Regions from separate parts of the Streptomyces sp. NPDC048664 genome, predicted to be linked through region 2. Evidence: riboswitches for the same ligand, from Rfam matches in the RefSeq annotation. Region 2 holds a riboswitch; each other region holds the start of a gene.
What was found. Region 2 has a riboswitch for cobalamin ahead of cobN (cobaltochelatase subunit CobN). Riboswitches for the same ligand answer to the same signal wherever they lie in the genome.
Positions count from the first base shown of each region.

Region 1 (4,409 bases), on a different contig from region 2:
CGCCGACGGGCAGCTCCACCATGCGGGCCGGGCGGGACTCGTACGCTCCGGGCTCGTGCGGGCCGTCCGGGCAGGCCGGGTCGGGGGAGCCGGGGTCGCAGGAGAACCGGCACCCGGCCACGACGTCCACCTTCGGGAGCAACGCCGACAGGGCCCGCACGGCGGTGCTCTTCGCGGTGCCCTTCTCGCCGCGCACCAGCACACCGCCGACGGCGGGTGACACGGCGTTCAGCAGCAGCGCGAGCCGCAGATCGTCCTGGCCCACCACGGCCGTGAACGGAAACGGGGTACTCACTTCTTCTCGCCCTCCAGTTCGCCTTCGAGCTCCAGATAGGTGGAGCGCAACCGCTCCAGCGTGTTCGCGCCGGGTTCGGCCCGTACGCTCGGGGCACCGCAGGTACGGGCCGCCGGCAGGTCGGTGCGGGTGGCCCGCAGCGGCAGCACGGTGCTCATGCGGGCGCCCCCGGGGGGACGAACGGCAGTCCGCGCGGCGCCCCGGACTCGATGAGCCGCCACAGCGCGTCCGTGTCCGCGTGCTGTTCGATCAGGTCGCCGAGCCGGTCGAGCTGCTCCTCGCGCAGCCGGGCGAACGAGGTGTCGGGGGCCGCGACGAAGCGGCGGCCCGCGGCGGCGGCCACCTCGCGCAGGAAGGCGCGGCGGAAGCCGTCGGACTCCAGCGAGCCGTGCCAGTGCGTGCCCCAGGTCTGGCCGACCCGGCAGCCGTCCAGGAAGGGCTCACCGGCTGTGACGTCGGCGACCCCGTGGTGGATCTCGTACCCCTCGACGTGCTCGCCGAGGGCCTCGCCGACGGGCCGGGTGAGGGTCTTCTCGCTGGCGAACCGCACCCGCACGGGCAGCACCCCGAGCCCGTCCACCCGGCCCTGGCGGCTCTCCACCTCGTCCTCGATGCGCTCCCCGAGGATCTGGAACCCGCCGCAGATCCCGAGGATCGGCCGCCCCTCGGCGGCACGCCGGACGAGGGCTTCGGCCAGGCGCCGTTCGCGCAGCCAGTGCAGTGCCTTGACCGTGCCCCGGGTGCCCGGGACGACGACGAGGTCGGCGTCGGCCAGCTCCTCGGGGCGGTCCACGAACCGCACCACGACGCCGGGTTCGGCGGCGAGGGCGTCCACGTCGGTGAAGTTGGACATCAGGGGGATCGCGCACACCGCGACCCGCAGCACGTCCTCGCCGACGGGGTCGGCCACCCGCGACTCGCGGACGGCGCCGCGCAGGGACACCCGCAGCCCGTCCTCCTCGTCGATGCCCAGGCCGTGCTGGAAGGGCAGGACGCCGTAGGTGGGCCGCCCGGTGAGCCCGTGCAGCATGTCGAGCCCGGGCTCCAGCAGCGAGACGTCCCCGCGGAACTTGTTGACCAGGAACCCGGCGACGAGTTCCTGGTCCTCGGGGGAGAGCAGGGCGACCGTGCCGAAGAAGGAGGCGAAGACGCCGCCGCGGTCGATGTCGCCGACGACGACCACGGGGAGCCGCGCGTTGCGGGCGATCCCCATGTTCACGATGTCGGTCCGCCGCAGGTTGATCTCGGCGGGACTGCCCGCCCCTTCGCAGATCACCGCGTCATACGTGCCCCGCAACGAGGCGAGGCAGTCCAGGACGGTGCCGAGGAGCGCCTCCTGCCGTCCGCCGTGGTAGCCGCGCGCGGTCAGCTCGCCCACCGGCTTGCCCATGAGGACGACCTGGCTGCTGCGGTCGCCGCCCGGCTTGAGCAGCACCGGGTTCATCAGCGCGGTGGGCTCGACGCGGCAGGCCTGCGCCTGCATCGCCTGGGCCCGGCCGATCTCGGCGCCCTCGCGGGTGACGAAGGAGTTGAGGGACATGTTCTGCGCCTTGAAGGGCGCGACCTTGACCCCCTGCCGTACCAGCCAGCGGCAGATGCCCGCCGTCACGACGCTCTTGCCCGCGTCGGAGGTGGTGCCCGCGACCAGCAGCCCCCCGCCGTTCCCCCCGCTCATCCCGTACGCCCCTTCGACCGCGCTGTCCTCGTCACCGCTGTTCCCCTCCCTCTCGCCGTGATCGCACGGGCCGCGACGCCCGTGCCGAGCGCGAGCAGCCCGATCCGGCGGGACAGCCGTACGGCCCGGCCGATGTCGCCGGTGGTCACGGCCCGTCCACCCGGGTTGAGCACGGACCGATGCTCGACCCGGCCCTGGTAGGAGAGCGTTCCACCGAGCCGCAGGCCCAACGCTCCCGCGAAGGACGCCTCGACGGGCCCGGCGTTGGGGCTCGGGTGCCGGTGCGCGTCGGAGCGCCAGGCATGCAGCGCGCCGCGGGGGTCCGGGCCGGCGGCGGCGGCCAGTACGGCGGTGAGCCGGGCGCCCGGCCAGCCGGCGACGTCGTCCAGCCGGGCGGCGGCCCAGCCGAACCGCCGGTGGCGGAGCGACCGGTGGCCGACCATCGCGTCGAGGGTGTTCACGGCACGGAACCCGAGAAGGCCGGGCACCCCGGCCACCGCGCCCCACACCAGGGCGCCCACCACCGCGTCGGAGGTGTTCTCCGCGACGGACTCCACCACCGCCCGCGCCAGGGCGTCGGCGTCGAGGGCCTGCGGGTCGCGTCCGCACAGATGCGGCAGCCGCGTGCGGGCCGCCTCGATGTCGCCGCGTTCGAGGGCGTCGCCGACGGCGCGGGCCTCGCGGGCGAGCGAGGTCCCCCCGAGGACCGCCCAGGTGGCGGTGGCGGTGAGGGCGATCGACCCGGCGCGGGAGGAGCGCAGGGCGGACGAGGCGAGCGCGGCGAGGGACACGGTGCCGCCCACGCAGAGGGCGGTGTGCAGTGCGCCCCAGCCGCGGTGATCCCGCCACAGGGTCCGCTCCAGGGCCGAGGCGGCCCGCCCGAACGCGGCGACCGGATGCCCGCGGCGGGGATCGCCCAGCAGCCGGTCACCGAGGAGGCCGAGGCCCGCGCCGTACGCGAAGACGCGATCGGCACCCACCGGCTCAGCCGGCCACGGGGGAGGGCGGGACCCGGTCGCTGAACCTCAACAGGCAGCCGCGCATGGCGATATGTCCTCACTCAGGGTGTCCGCGCCCTGGTACGACGAGAGCGGCGGCGAGAGTTCCTGGCTCCCGGGGACCGCTCCCCGGTGACAGTGGCGGGACCGCGCCGGATTCGCACCGGCTTCCTCTTCTGCCGCCGTAATGGCTCCGGCAGTCCACCACGCGCCCGGAACACCCGTCAACCTGCTCCTGACCTGCGCTGCAGGGGTGTGCCGCGCCCCACATGGCTGACGTGCCGTCAGTCACCGGGATCGGACGGTTCCCGGCCCCGGCACGACGAAGTCCCCGCGGGGATCACGGGGATCGCCGCGGGGACCTCGTCCCACGTGTCCGGGGCCCGGGACGCCGGGTCCGCGGGTGTCAGGCCACGATCAGGAAGATGCCGTAGCCGACCGCCGCCGCGCAGGCCGCGAAGCAGGCGTAGGCGCCGGTGGCCGCGAGGGCGGCGGTGCCGCCGTCGGCCGATTCCTTCTTCGTCAGGCCCACGACGCCCAGGGTGAACAGGGCGACGAGGGCCACGGTGATCCCGAGGCTGGCGCCGAAGACGGAGCCGAGAGCCGACCAGTCGATCTTCATGAGGGGTGCTTCCTTAGCCGTCTCAGGCCGTCTTGGCTGCGGGTACGGGCTCGACCGGGGCCGTCTCGACCAGGCCCGCCGGCGGCGGGATCACCGCGGCGATGGCGGTGGTGACGACACCCGCGGGCTCCGTGTCGACGTCGTTGACGTTGTTCACGGTGACCGGCTTGCGGCGGGCCAGGGCCCAGATGACCCCGGCGCCGGCGATCAGCAGCACACCGGTGGCGACCGTGCCCCAGGTGCCCTGCTTGGTGAGGAGTTCGGCGCCCGCGCCGACCAGTCCGGCGGCCGGGAGCGTGAGGCACCAGGCGACGAGCATCCGGGTCGCGGTGGACCAGCGGACGACGCCGCCCTTGCGGCCGAGGCCGGCACCCATGACGGCGCCGGAGCAGACCTGGGTGGTGGACAGGGAGAAGCCGATGTGCGAGGAGGCGAGGATCGCGGTCGCCGCACTGGTCTGGGCGGCGAAGCCCTGCTGCGGGGCCAGGTCGGTCAGGCCCTTGCCGAGGGTGCGGATGATGCGCCAGCCGCCCAGGTAGGTGCCGAGCGCGATGGCGACACCGGCGGAGACGATGACCCAGGTGGGAGGGTTCGAACCGGGCGCGATGACACCGCCGGTGACGAGGGCCAGGGTGATGACGCCCATCGTCTTCTGCGCGTCGTTGGTGCCGTGGGCCAGGGAGACCAGACCGGCGGAGGCGATCGAGCCGAAGCGGTACCCCTTGGCGGTGGCCTTGTCGTCGGCGCGGCGGCCGATGGCGTAGGACAGGCGCGTGGCCAGCAGCGAGGCGAGTCCGGCCACGAGCGGCGCGGCCACCG
Region 1 covers NZ_JBEZHK010000029.1:51,432-55,840, forward strand. Annotated here, with positions in the region: gene AB0C59_RS27015 (putative cobaltochelatase) at 1-295, opposite strand, end outside; gene AB0C59_RS27020 (hypothetical protein) at 292-453, opposite strand; gene AB0C59_RS27025 (cobyric acid synthase) at 450-1,970, opposite strand; gene AB0C59_RS27030 (cobalamin biosynthesis protein) at 1,967-2,950, opposite strand; cobalamin riboswitch at 3,048-3,189, opposite strand; gene AB0C59_RS27035 (hypothetical protein) at 3,375-3,590, opposite strand; gene AB0C59_RS27040 (inorganic phosphate transporter) at 3,613-4,409, opposite strand, start outside.
Region 1: it holds a riboswitch for cobalamin, as region 2 does, so the genes downstream of both, AB0C59_RS27030 (cobalamin biosynthesis protein) here and cobN (cobaltochelatase subunit CobN) in region 2, are expected to answer to the same signal.

Region 2 (4,409 bases):
CCGTGCTTGCCGAGGTGGATCATCGCGTCGGCGCCGAAACCGCCGTCGGCGGCGGGGGTGGCGATCCAGCGGTAGGCGGCCAGGTAGTGGTGGGAGGGGGGGAGGTCCGGATCGTGGTAGATGGCGATCGGGTTCTCGCCGAAGCCGCGCGGGGGCTGGATGAGGATCAGCAGGTGGGAGAAGCGCAGGGCGGCGAGGACGATGTCGCCCTCCGGGTTGCGGCTGTGGTCGACGAACATCTCGCCCGGCGCCGGACCCCAGTGCTCCTCCACCGCCGTGCGCAGTTCCTCGGGCAGCGTGGCGAACCAGCGACGGTAGTCGGCCGCCGGGACGCGCACCGGGTTGCGCGCCAGTTGCTCCTCGGTGAGCCAGTCCTGGTCGTGGCCGCCGGCCTCGATCAGCGCGCGGATCAGCTCGTCGCCGTCACCGGAGACCAGCCCGGGGACGTCCGTGTCGCCGAAGTCGTATCCCTCCTCGCGCAGACGGCGCAGGAGGGCCACCGCGCTGGCGGGGGTGTCCAGTCCGACCGCGTTGCCGATGCGGGAGTGCTTGGTCGGGTAGGCGGACAGGACGAGCGCGAGCCGCTTGTCGGCGGCCGGGATGTGGCGAAGTCGGGCGTGCCGTACGGCGATCCCCGCGACGCGGGCAGCGCGCTCGGGGTCGGCGACATAGGCCGGCAGGCCGTCGGCGTCGATCTCCTTGAAGGAGAACGGGACGGTGATCAGGCGGCCGTCGAACTCGGGGACCGCGATCTGGCTGGCCGCGTCCAGCGGGGAGACGCCCTCGTCGTTCTCCTCCCAGGAGGCGCGTGAGCCGGTCAGGCAGAGCGCCTGGAGGATCGGGACGTCCAGGGCGGTGAGCGCGCCCGCGTCCCAGGACTCGTCGTCGCCCCCGGCCGACGCCTCGGCGGGCTTGGTGCCGCCCGCGGCCAGGACGGTGGTGACGATCACGTCGACGGTGCGCAGCCGCTCGATCAGCTCGGGTTCGGGTGCGCGCAGCGACGCCACGTACAGGGGCAGCGGCCGGCCGCCCGCGTCCTCGACGGCGTCGCACAGGGCGTGCACGAAGGCGGTGTTGCCGCTCATGTGGTGGGCCCGGTAGTACAGGACGGCCACGCTCGGGCCGTCCGCGGTCCCCGCCTCGCGGGGCAGCACACCCCAGGTCGGGGAGGGCGCGGGCGCCTCGAAGCCGTACCCGGTGAGCAGCACCGTGTCGCAGAGGAAGCGGGCGAGCTGCTCCAGGTTGGCGGGGCCGCCGTGGGCCAGATAGGCGTGGGCCTCGGCCGCGAGGCCCACGGGGACGGTGGAGGCGGCCATCAACTGTGCGTCCGGGGCCTGTTCACCGCTCAGGACGACCACCGGGCGGCCGTCCGCGAGCAGCAGGTCGAGACCGTCCTGCCAGGCGCGGAGGCCGCCCAGGAGCCGCACGACCACCAGGTCGACCCCGTCCAGGAGGGCCGGGAGGTCCTCCAGGGCGAGACGGGCCGGGTTGGCGAAGCGGTAGGGGACCGGACCACCGGCCGCGCGGGCGCTGAGCAGATCGGTGTCGGACGTCGACAGGAGCAGGATCTGGCGGGTGTGCGGTGCACGTTCCCCGGACGGAGTGGGCATGCGTCGCCTGGCCTTCCTCGGGGTCCGCGCCCCGGGCAGTGTGGGAGATGGGTCTCCCCCTCGGACGAAGCCGAACGCGGGGGAAGGGAGTTCCTGACTCGCACGGCTGTCGAAGGCCGGCTCACAGTGGCGGGACCGCGCCGGATTCGCACCGGCTTCCTCCCCTTGTCGCCGTCGTGGCGGTTCGTGGATCAGGTGATCCACTGGGAAAGCATAGTAAGGGCCATGGAAACAGGGTGGGGCATACAGCGGGTGTGATGGTAGGTATGCTCACCGCCATGCCCACGGCAGCTCCCTCCCCATCGCCCCAGGCCACACCGGTTTCGCGGGGGCGCGGTGACGCCTGCCCGGGGACACTGCGCCTGCACACGGCGGACGACGGGGCCCTGGCTCGCGTCCGGGTGCCCGGCGGCGTGCTGACCGCCGATCAGGCGCGGGCCCTCGGGATCGCGGCCCGACGGCTGGGGGACGGCGACCTGCACCTGACCTCCCGCGGCAACGTGCAGTTGCGCGCGCTGAAGGACGGGTGCGGGCCGGAGCTGGCACGGACGCTGGACGCGGCCGGTCTGCTGCCGTCGAGGGAGCACGAGCGGGTGCGCAACGTCGTCGCCTCGCCCCTGTCGGGCCTCGACGGCCGCGGCCTCGGCGACGTACGGCCCTGGCTGACGGAGCTGGACGCGGCGTTGTGCGCGAGCCGGGCGGCCAGGGATCTGTCGGGCCGGTTCCTGTTCGCCCTGGACGACGGGCGCGGCGACGTGTCCGGTCTGGGCGCCGACGTCCTGGTGCGTGCGGTCGCGGACGGGGGCGCGTGGCTCTCGCCGGGGGCGGTGCGGGTGAGTGCCGGCGACGCGGCCCGCGCGGCGCTGACGGCCGCCGAGGTGTTCCTTCAGGCGGCACGGTCGCAGGGAGCGCGAGCCTGGCGGGTGTCCGAACTCGCGCTGCCCGAGGGTGCGATGGATCGCCTGGTCCGTCAGCGGCTGGAGGCCGAGGGGATCGGCCACGAGGAGTGTCCCGAACCGGTGGGCGCCGCGTCCGGCCCCGCGCCAGGTGTCCTCGACGGTGCCGTGTCCGTCCATGTTCCGCTGGGGCGTTTCTCGGCCCGCCAGTGGGAGGAGTTGACGCGTGTCTGCGACACCGAGCTCCGACTGACCCCCTGGCGCGGTGTCGTCCTGCCCACCGCGGGCGCGGCCGCCTCCCGGGCGGCCGGGACGCTCGCGCGCCTCACCGCGACCGGCCTGGTCGGCGACCCCGCGTCGCCCTGGCTCCGGGTCGGGGCCTGCGTCGGCCGCCCCGGGTGCGCCAAGGCGCACGCCGATGTCCGGGCGGACGCCGCCGGCGCCCTCGACGCGACCGGCGGACCCGGCCTCCCCCTGTACTGGTCCGGGTGCGAACGACGGTGCGGGCATCCCCGCGGTGATCACGTCTCCGTGGTCGCGACACCCGGCGGCGGGTACCAGGTGTCGACCGACAGGGCGGGCCAGAACCCGCGGACCGTCTCCGTCAGGGATCCCTCCCGTGTGTCCGCCGCGCTGACGACGAGCACCTCATGAGCATCAAGTCGACCGAGAGCAGTGAGAAGAACACCGTGACCACCCATGTCTACGAGAAGGACGGTGCGGCGATCTACCGCGAGTCCTTCGCCACCATTCGCGCCGAAGCGGACCTGGTGGGCCTGCCCGCCGACGTCAGCCAGGTGGCGGTGCGCATGATCCACGCCTGCGGGATGGTCGACCTCGTTCGGGACCTGTCCTACTCGCCCGCGGTGGTGGCCCGCGCCCGGGAGGCGCTGCGCTCGGGCGCGCCCATCCTCTGCGATGTGCAGATGGTGGCCAGCGGGGTGACCCGCAAGCGGCTGCCCGCCGACAACGACGTGCTCTGCACGCTGTCCGACCCGGCCGTCCCGGAACTCGCCGCGAAGCTGGGCACCACGCGCAGCGCCGCCGCGCTGGAACTGTGGCGTGACCGGCTGGAAGGCGCGGTGGTGGCGGTCGGCAACGCGCCCACCGCCCTCTTCCGCCTGCTGGAGATGATCGAGGAAGGCGCCCCCCGGCCGGCCGCCGTCATCGGTGTCCCGGTCGGCTTCGTGGGCGCCGCCGAGTCCAAGGACGCGCTGGCCGCGCATCCGTCCGGGCTGGACCACCTGGTGGTGCGCGGCCGTCGCGGTGGCAGCGCCATCGCGGCCGCCGCGCTCAACGCGATCGCGAGCGAGGAAGAATGAGCGGCAAGCTGTACGGGGTGGGTCTCGGCCCCGGTGACCCGTCCCTGATGACCGTACGGGCGGTCGAGGTCATCTCCGAGGCCGACGTGATCGCCTATCACAGCGCGCGGCACGGCCGGTCCATCGCGCGCTCCATCGCGGCCGCGCACCTGCGCGAGGATCACGTCGAGGAGCCGCTGGTCTACCCGGTCACCACGGAGACCACCGACCACCCGGGCGGATACCGGGGCGCGATGGAGGACTTCTACACCGAGGCGGCGGCCACGCTGGCCAAGCACCTGGACGCGGGGCGGACCGTGGCGGTGCTCGCCGAGGGCGATCCGCTCTTCTACGGCTCCTACATGCACATGCACAAGCGGCTCGCCGACCGCTACGACACCGAGGTCGTCCCCGGTGTCACCTCCGTGTCCGCCGCCGCCGCCCGTCTGGGCACCCCGCTGGCCGAGGGCGAGGAGGTGCTGACCATCCTGCCCGGCACGCTTCCCGAGGAGGAGCTGACCGCGCGGCTCGCCGCGACGGACGCGGCCGTCGTGATGAAGCTCGGCCGCACCTTCCCCAAGGTCCGCCGCGCGTTGGAGGGT
Region 2 covers NZ_JBEZHK010000034.1:14,784-19,192, forward strand. Annotated here, with positions in the region: gene cobN (cobaltochelatase subunit CobN) at 1-1,610, opposite strand, end outside; cobalamin riboswitch at 1,674-1,830, opposite strand; gene AB0C59_RS29090 (cobalamin biosynthesis protein CobG) at 1,877-3,160, shown strand; gene AB0C59_RS29095 (precorrin-8X methylmutase) at 3,157-3,828, shown strand; gene AB0C59_RS29100 (precorrin-2 C(20)-methyltransferase) at 3,825-4,409, shown strand, end outside.

Region 3 (4,409 bases), on a different contig from region 2:
GGCCAGCAGGAGCGGGTTGGTGGTGCGGGTGGCCGCGACGGCGAGCCCGAGGGCCCACAGCCACCAGGCGGCGGGGGGAAGCGCGGCGCTCCGTGGAACCCTGGCCATGGTCAGCGCTTGCGGCGGCGGGCCTGGGCGAGGATGCCTATGCCGAGTGCGGCCACGACGGCGGCGCCGACGTAGAGGTTCACGGAGGGGCCGCGGTGGTGCGCGGCCGGTGCCGCCGAGGGCGCCCGGGAGGGCTCGGACGTCGCCGTACCGGAGACCTGCTCCCCGCAGCCCTGCTCGGGATAGCCCGCTATCGCGCACAGCAGCGCGTTCATGTCGTAGCGCAGCGGCTTGGCCACCGAGGCGAGCGCCTCCGCCGTCGTCGCGTCCTCGGGGACGCGGGCGCAGGCCGTCCGCGGGGCGGGCGGCCTCTCGCCCGAGGGCGCGTCCGCCGCCGTGCCGAAGTCGAGGACGAGCGCGACCCGCTTGTCACCGCCGTGCGCCGGGGTCCCCGCGCAGATCGCGGCGAAGTCGGCGGCGCCGCGCGGCCGGGTCGCGTCCTTGGAGTCCACGCTGACGGCGAACCGGAAGCCCTGCACGTCCCCGTCGTCAGGGCGCGCGGTCGACGGGCCCTCGGTGGCGTACGTCCAGTGGCCGCCGTCCCGGTCCCAGAAGGACCAGTAGCGGTAGCCGGCGGCGTGCGCCGGGCCCCCGCCCAGCAGCACCAGCAGGGCCGGTGCGAGCAGCAGGGCGAGGGCGGGGCCGGCGCGGCGGATCGCTGGGATCACTGCGTGCGCTTCCGGCGGCCGGAGAGCAGGAAGCCGATGCCGACACCGGCGACGAGACCGACGCCGATGATCCACCACAGGGTGGTCGTGGAGCCGCTCTTCTCGTCCTGCTCGGCGGACTTGGCGTGCTCGCCGGAGGCCGCCTGCGGGGCGGGGCCGGTCGCGTTCAGCGCGGCGACCACGTCCGTGCCGCCGAAGTGGCGCGGGTCGGCGCCCACCGCGTGCGCGGCCAGGACGAGCTGGGCGTAGGCGGCCGGGCCGCTCGTCTTGGCCCAGGCGCCGGCGTTCTTCTCCAGCCAGGCGTACTGCTTCTGCGCGGCCTTCGCACCACCCTGCGCGGCGAGCGCGACGACGGCGTCGGCGGTGTTGCCGTAGTCGGGCTGGTCGGTGGCGCCGGGCATCACCGACATGAGGTGGCCGTTCTCGGCCGTGGCCTGGGCGAGGTAGGCGGCGCCGTTGCGGGCGACCTCGGCGGGCGTGGGCTTCTTGCCGGAGGCGGCGGCGCAGGCGCCGGCCTTCGCCGTCCCGGCCGTGGTGACCAGGCCCTTGCCGAGCGCGCCCAGCACACCGGCGGCGGTCGCGTCCGCGTTCGGCGCGAGGGCGCCCTTCTTGTCGGGCTGGAAGGCGAGAGCGCCGCCGTCCTTGGCGCAGGGCAGCGAGAACGCGGCGAGCAGGTCGTAGGGCGAGGCGCCGTCCTTGACGACCTTGGCCGGGTCCTCGCCGGTGGCCGCGAGAGCGCCGATCACGACGGAGGTCGAGTTGGTGTCGCTGGGGCCGCCCGCGTTGTAGCCCCAGCCGCCGTCCTTGTTCTGCGCGGACTTCAGCCAGGTCACGGCCTTGCCGGTGGCATCGTCGTGGCCGCCGAGCGCGGCGAGGGCCTGGACGGCGGCGGCGGTGCTGTTGGTGTCCACCATGACCTTGGCGTCGCACGCCGTGGCGGCGTCCGCGCGGAACGCGGCGAAGGCGCCGTTCGCGCACTGCTGCCCCGTGAGCCAGCCCACGGCGCTCGCGGCGGGCTTCTCACCCGCGGTGTGCTGCGCGAGCAGGGACAGCGACTGGCGCCAGACGCCGTCGTAGGTCGGGTCGGCGCTGCCGTACAGACCGGCGGGTATCTTCACCGACGGCGTCGCGGACGGCGCGGGGGTGGCGGCGACGGCGGGTACGGCGGCGCCGAACACGGCGGCGGCGGTGGCGGTGAGCGCCACGGCGCTGCGGCGGACATTCATGATCGGCGGGTGCCTCTCCCTGCGGGGGAGCCGGGCGCGCGGGGAGGACCCGGGCGGCTCGGCTCCGTATACCTCGACGGTGCCGCGCACCGTGCGGTACGCGTGAGCCGGTCACGATCCGAGCGGGGCAGTCCGGCTCACCGCCCCCTCGGGGGTGGTTCACGGTTGCGGGTCAGCGCCGGATTCGCACCGGCTTCCCCCCGTACGGGTGTGATGACGACGCGGCCACTCTACCGGCAGGTAAGAACATCCCCCGAGGACGTGCGTCACAGGGCCACCCCAGGCTCCGGGCGTCGTATGCCTGCGCAGTGTTTGAATGGGCCGTCGTTCTGCCGAGCAAGGAGAAACGCTGTGCCCCTGGTGTCTGTCGTGATGCCCGTGTACAACTCGACAGCCACTCTCGGCGCAGCGGTCCGGTCGGTGCTCACGCAGACCCACGGCGACCTGGAGCTGCTGGTCACCGACGACAGGTCGTCCGACGACTCCATGGACCTGCTCATGGAGTTCGCCCGGCAGGACGAGCGGGTCCTGCCGGAATCGGCACCCGAACAGGGCGGTGCCGGCCGGGCACGCAACCTCGCCATCGAACGGGCCCGGGGCGACTACGTCGCCTTCCTCGACAGCGACGACATGTGGCTGCCGGAGAAGGTCGAGCGGCAGATCGCGTTCGCCGCGGCGGGCAGTGCGCCGCTGACGTTCACCTCGTACTTCAAGATGGACGCCGACCACGAGGGCGAGAGCACCGACTTCGTCCCGAACGGGCGGGTCGTCCGCGCGCGGGAGCACGTGGACTACCGCGCGATGCTGGTCCAGGACCACATCGGTGCCCTGACCGCCATGTACGACCGCAACGTCCTGGGCACGAGGCTCATGCCGGAGATGCGGAAGCGACAGGACTACGCCCTGTGGCTGTCGATCATGCGCGACGGCGCCGACGCCCGGGGCCTTCCCGAGCCGCTGGCGGTGTACAGGGCCCACCGGGCGGGATCGTTGTCCTCCAACAAGCTCTCGCTCGTCCGGTACAACTGGGAGCTGTACCGCGAGCACGAGAGGCTGTCCGTCCCGCGGTCGACGCGAGCGCTGGCCGGCGCCGCGTGGCAGTCGCTGCGCAACTCGCGGATCTAGGACTTGGCCGGTCGATCACGTGCGGAGCCAGACGACGAGGGCGGCTGCGGTGATGGTGCCGAGACGGACGCATCCGCGTTCGTCGTAATCGGGTGGCGGCTGCTCTGGCGTGCGTGAGCGTGTTGATGGCCCGTTCGACGGTGTTCCGTTTCCTGTGCTGCTCCTCGTCGCAGGCCGGTGGACGCCTGCTAGGGGACAAGGACGACCTTGCCGAGGTTGCGGCGCTGCTCGATGAGGGTGTGGGCTCGGGCGGCATCGGCGAGGGGGATCTCCTCGTGCACGGCGGTGCGCAGAATGCCTGCGTCGCGCATCTGCCAGAGCTCGCACAGCCAGCGGTCGTAGAGTCCGGGATTGCCGGCAGCGATGGCGCGCATCTGGAAACCGATCATTGAGGCGCCGCGGACCAGGAGTTCGTACGCCTCGACCGTGCCACCGCCGGAGCTGAAGGCCACCAGTCGGCCGCCCGTCGCGAGGGCCCTCACAGCGGGGCCGAGAAGGTCGCCGCCGACGCCGTCGAGAATCACGTCGTACGGGGCGCCCCAGTCGGCTTCCTCGTAGAGGACGACCTCGTCGGCGCCGAGCCCTCGGACGAAGTCGGCCTTGTCGGCGCTGCTGACGGCGGCGACGACGCGTGCCGCCCCACCGGCCTTGGCGTACTGGAGGGCCAACGTGCCCACACCGCTGGCCGCCGCCGTGACGAGCACCGACTCGCTGGGCTCCGTACGGGCGGCCTCGTAGGCGCCGCGCGCCACCAGACCGCTGCGGACCAGGGCGACCGCCTCCACGGCGGTCGCGCCGTCCGGAATCAGGGAAGCCATGGAGGTGTTCAGGACCGCGAATTCGGCGTAGGCGTCGGCGAAGCACAGCCCGGTGACGCGGTCTCCCACGCGGAAGGCGGTGACTCCCGCGCCCAGGGCGACGATCTCCCCGGCGACCTCGCCTCCGAACGGGATCGGCTCGCTGCCCTCCCGCACCTTGCGCACGGTGGGCAGGGTCACCCCCACTGCCTCGACCCGGATCAGCACCTCCCCGGCGTCTGCTTCGGGTCGGTCGACCTCCTCGGCGAACAGCACTTCGGGCCCACCGTTGACCTCATGGCGCATGCGCAGCACAGGACCTCCCCCGTCCGAACTCATTGGATGCCCCAACGATAGGGGCAATGTCGTTGGGAAGTCCAATGAACTTTTCGGTAGGCTCAGCTCATGACCTCGGACCTCCAGCGCATCCAGTCCCTGCCGACGTGGCTCGTCGGCCGTGTTGCGGCCCGAGGCCGGGGGATGGT
Region 3 covers NZ_JBEZHK010000005.1:8,302-12,710, reverse strand. Annotated here, with positions in the region: gene AB0C59_RS07110 (CbiQ family ECF transporter T component) at 1-108, opposite strand, end outside; gene AB0C59_RS07105 (SCO2322 family protein) at 111-773, opposite strand; gene AB0C59_RS07100 (prenyltransferase/squalene oxidase repeat-containing protein) at 773-2,002, opposite strand; cobalamin riboswitch at 2,107-2,249, opposite strand; gene AB0C59_RS07095 (glycosyltransferase) at 2,354-3,127, shown strand; gene AB0C59_RS07090 (zinc-binding dehydrogenase) at 3,316-4,239, opposite strand; gene AB0C59_RS07085 (MarR family transcriptional regulator) at 4,330-4,409, shown strand, end outside.
Region 3: it holds a riboswitch for cobalamin, as region 2 does, so the genes downstream of both, AB0C59_RS07100 (prenyltransferase/squalene oxidase repeat-containing protein) here and cobN (cobaltochelatase subunit CobN) in region 2, are expected to answer to the same signal.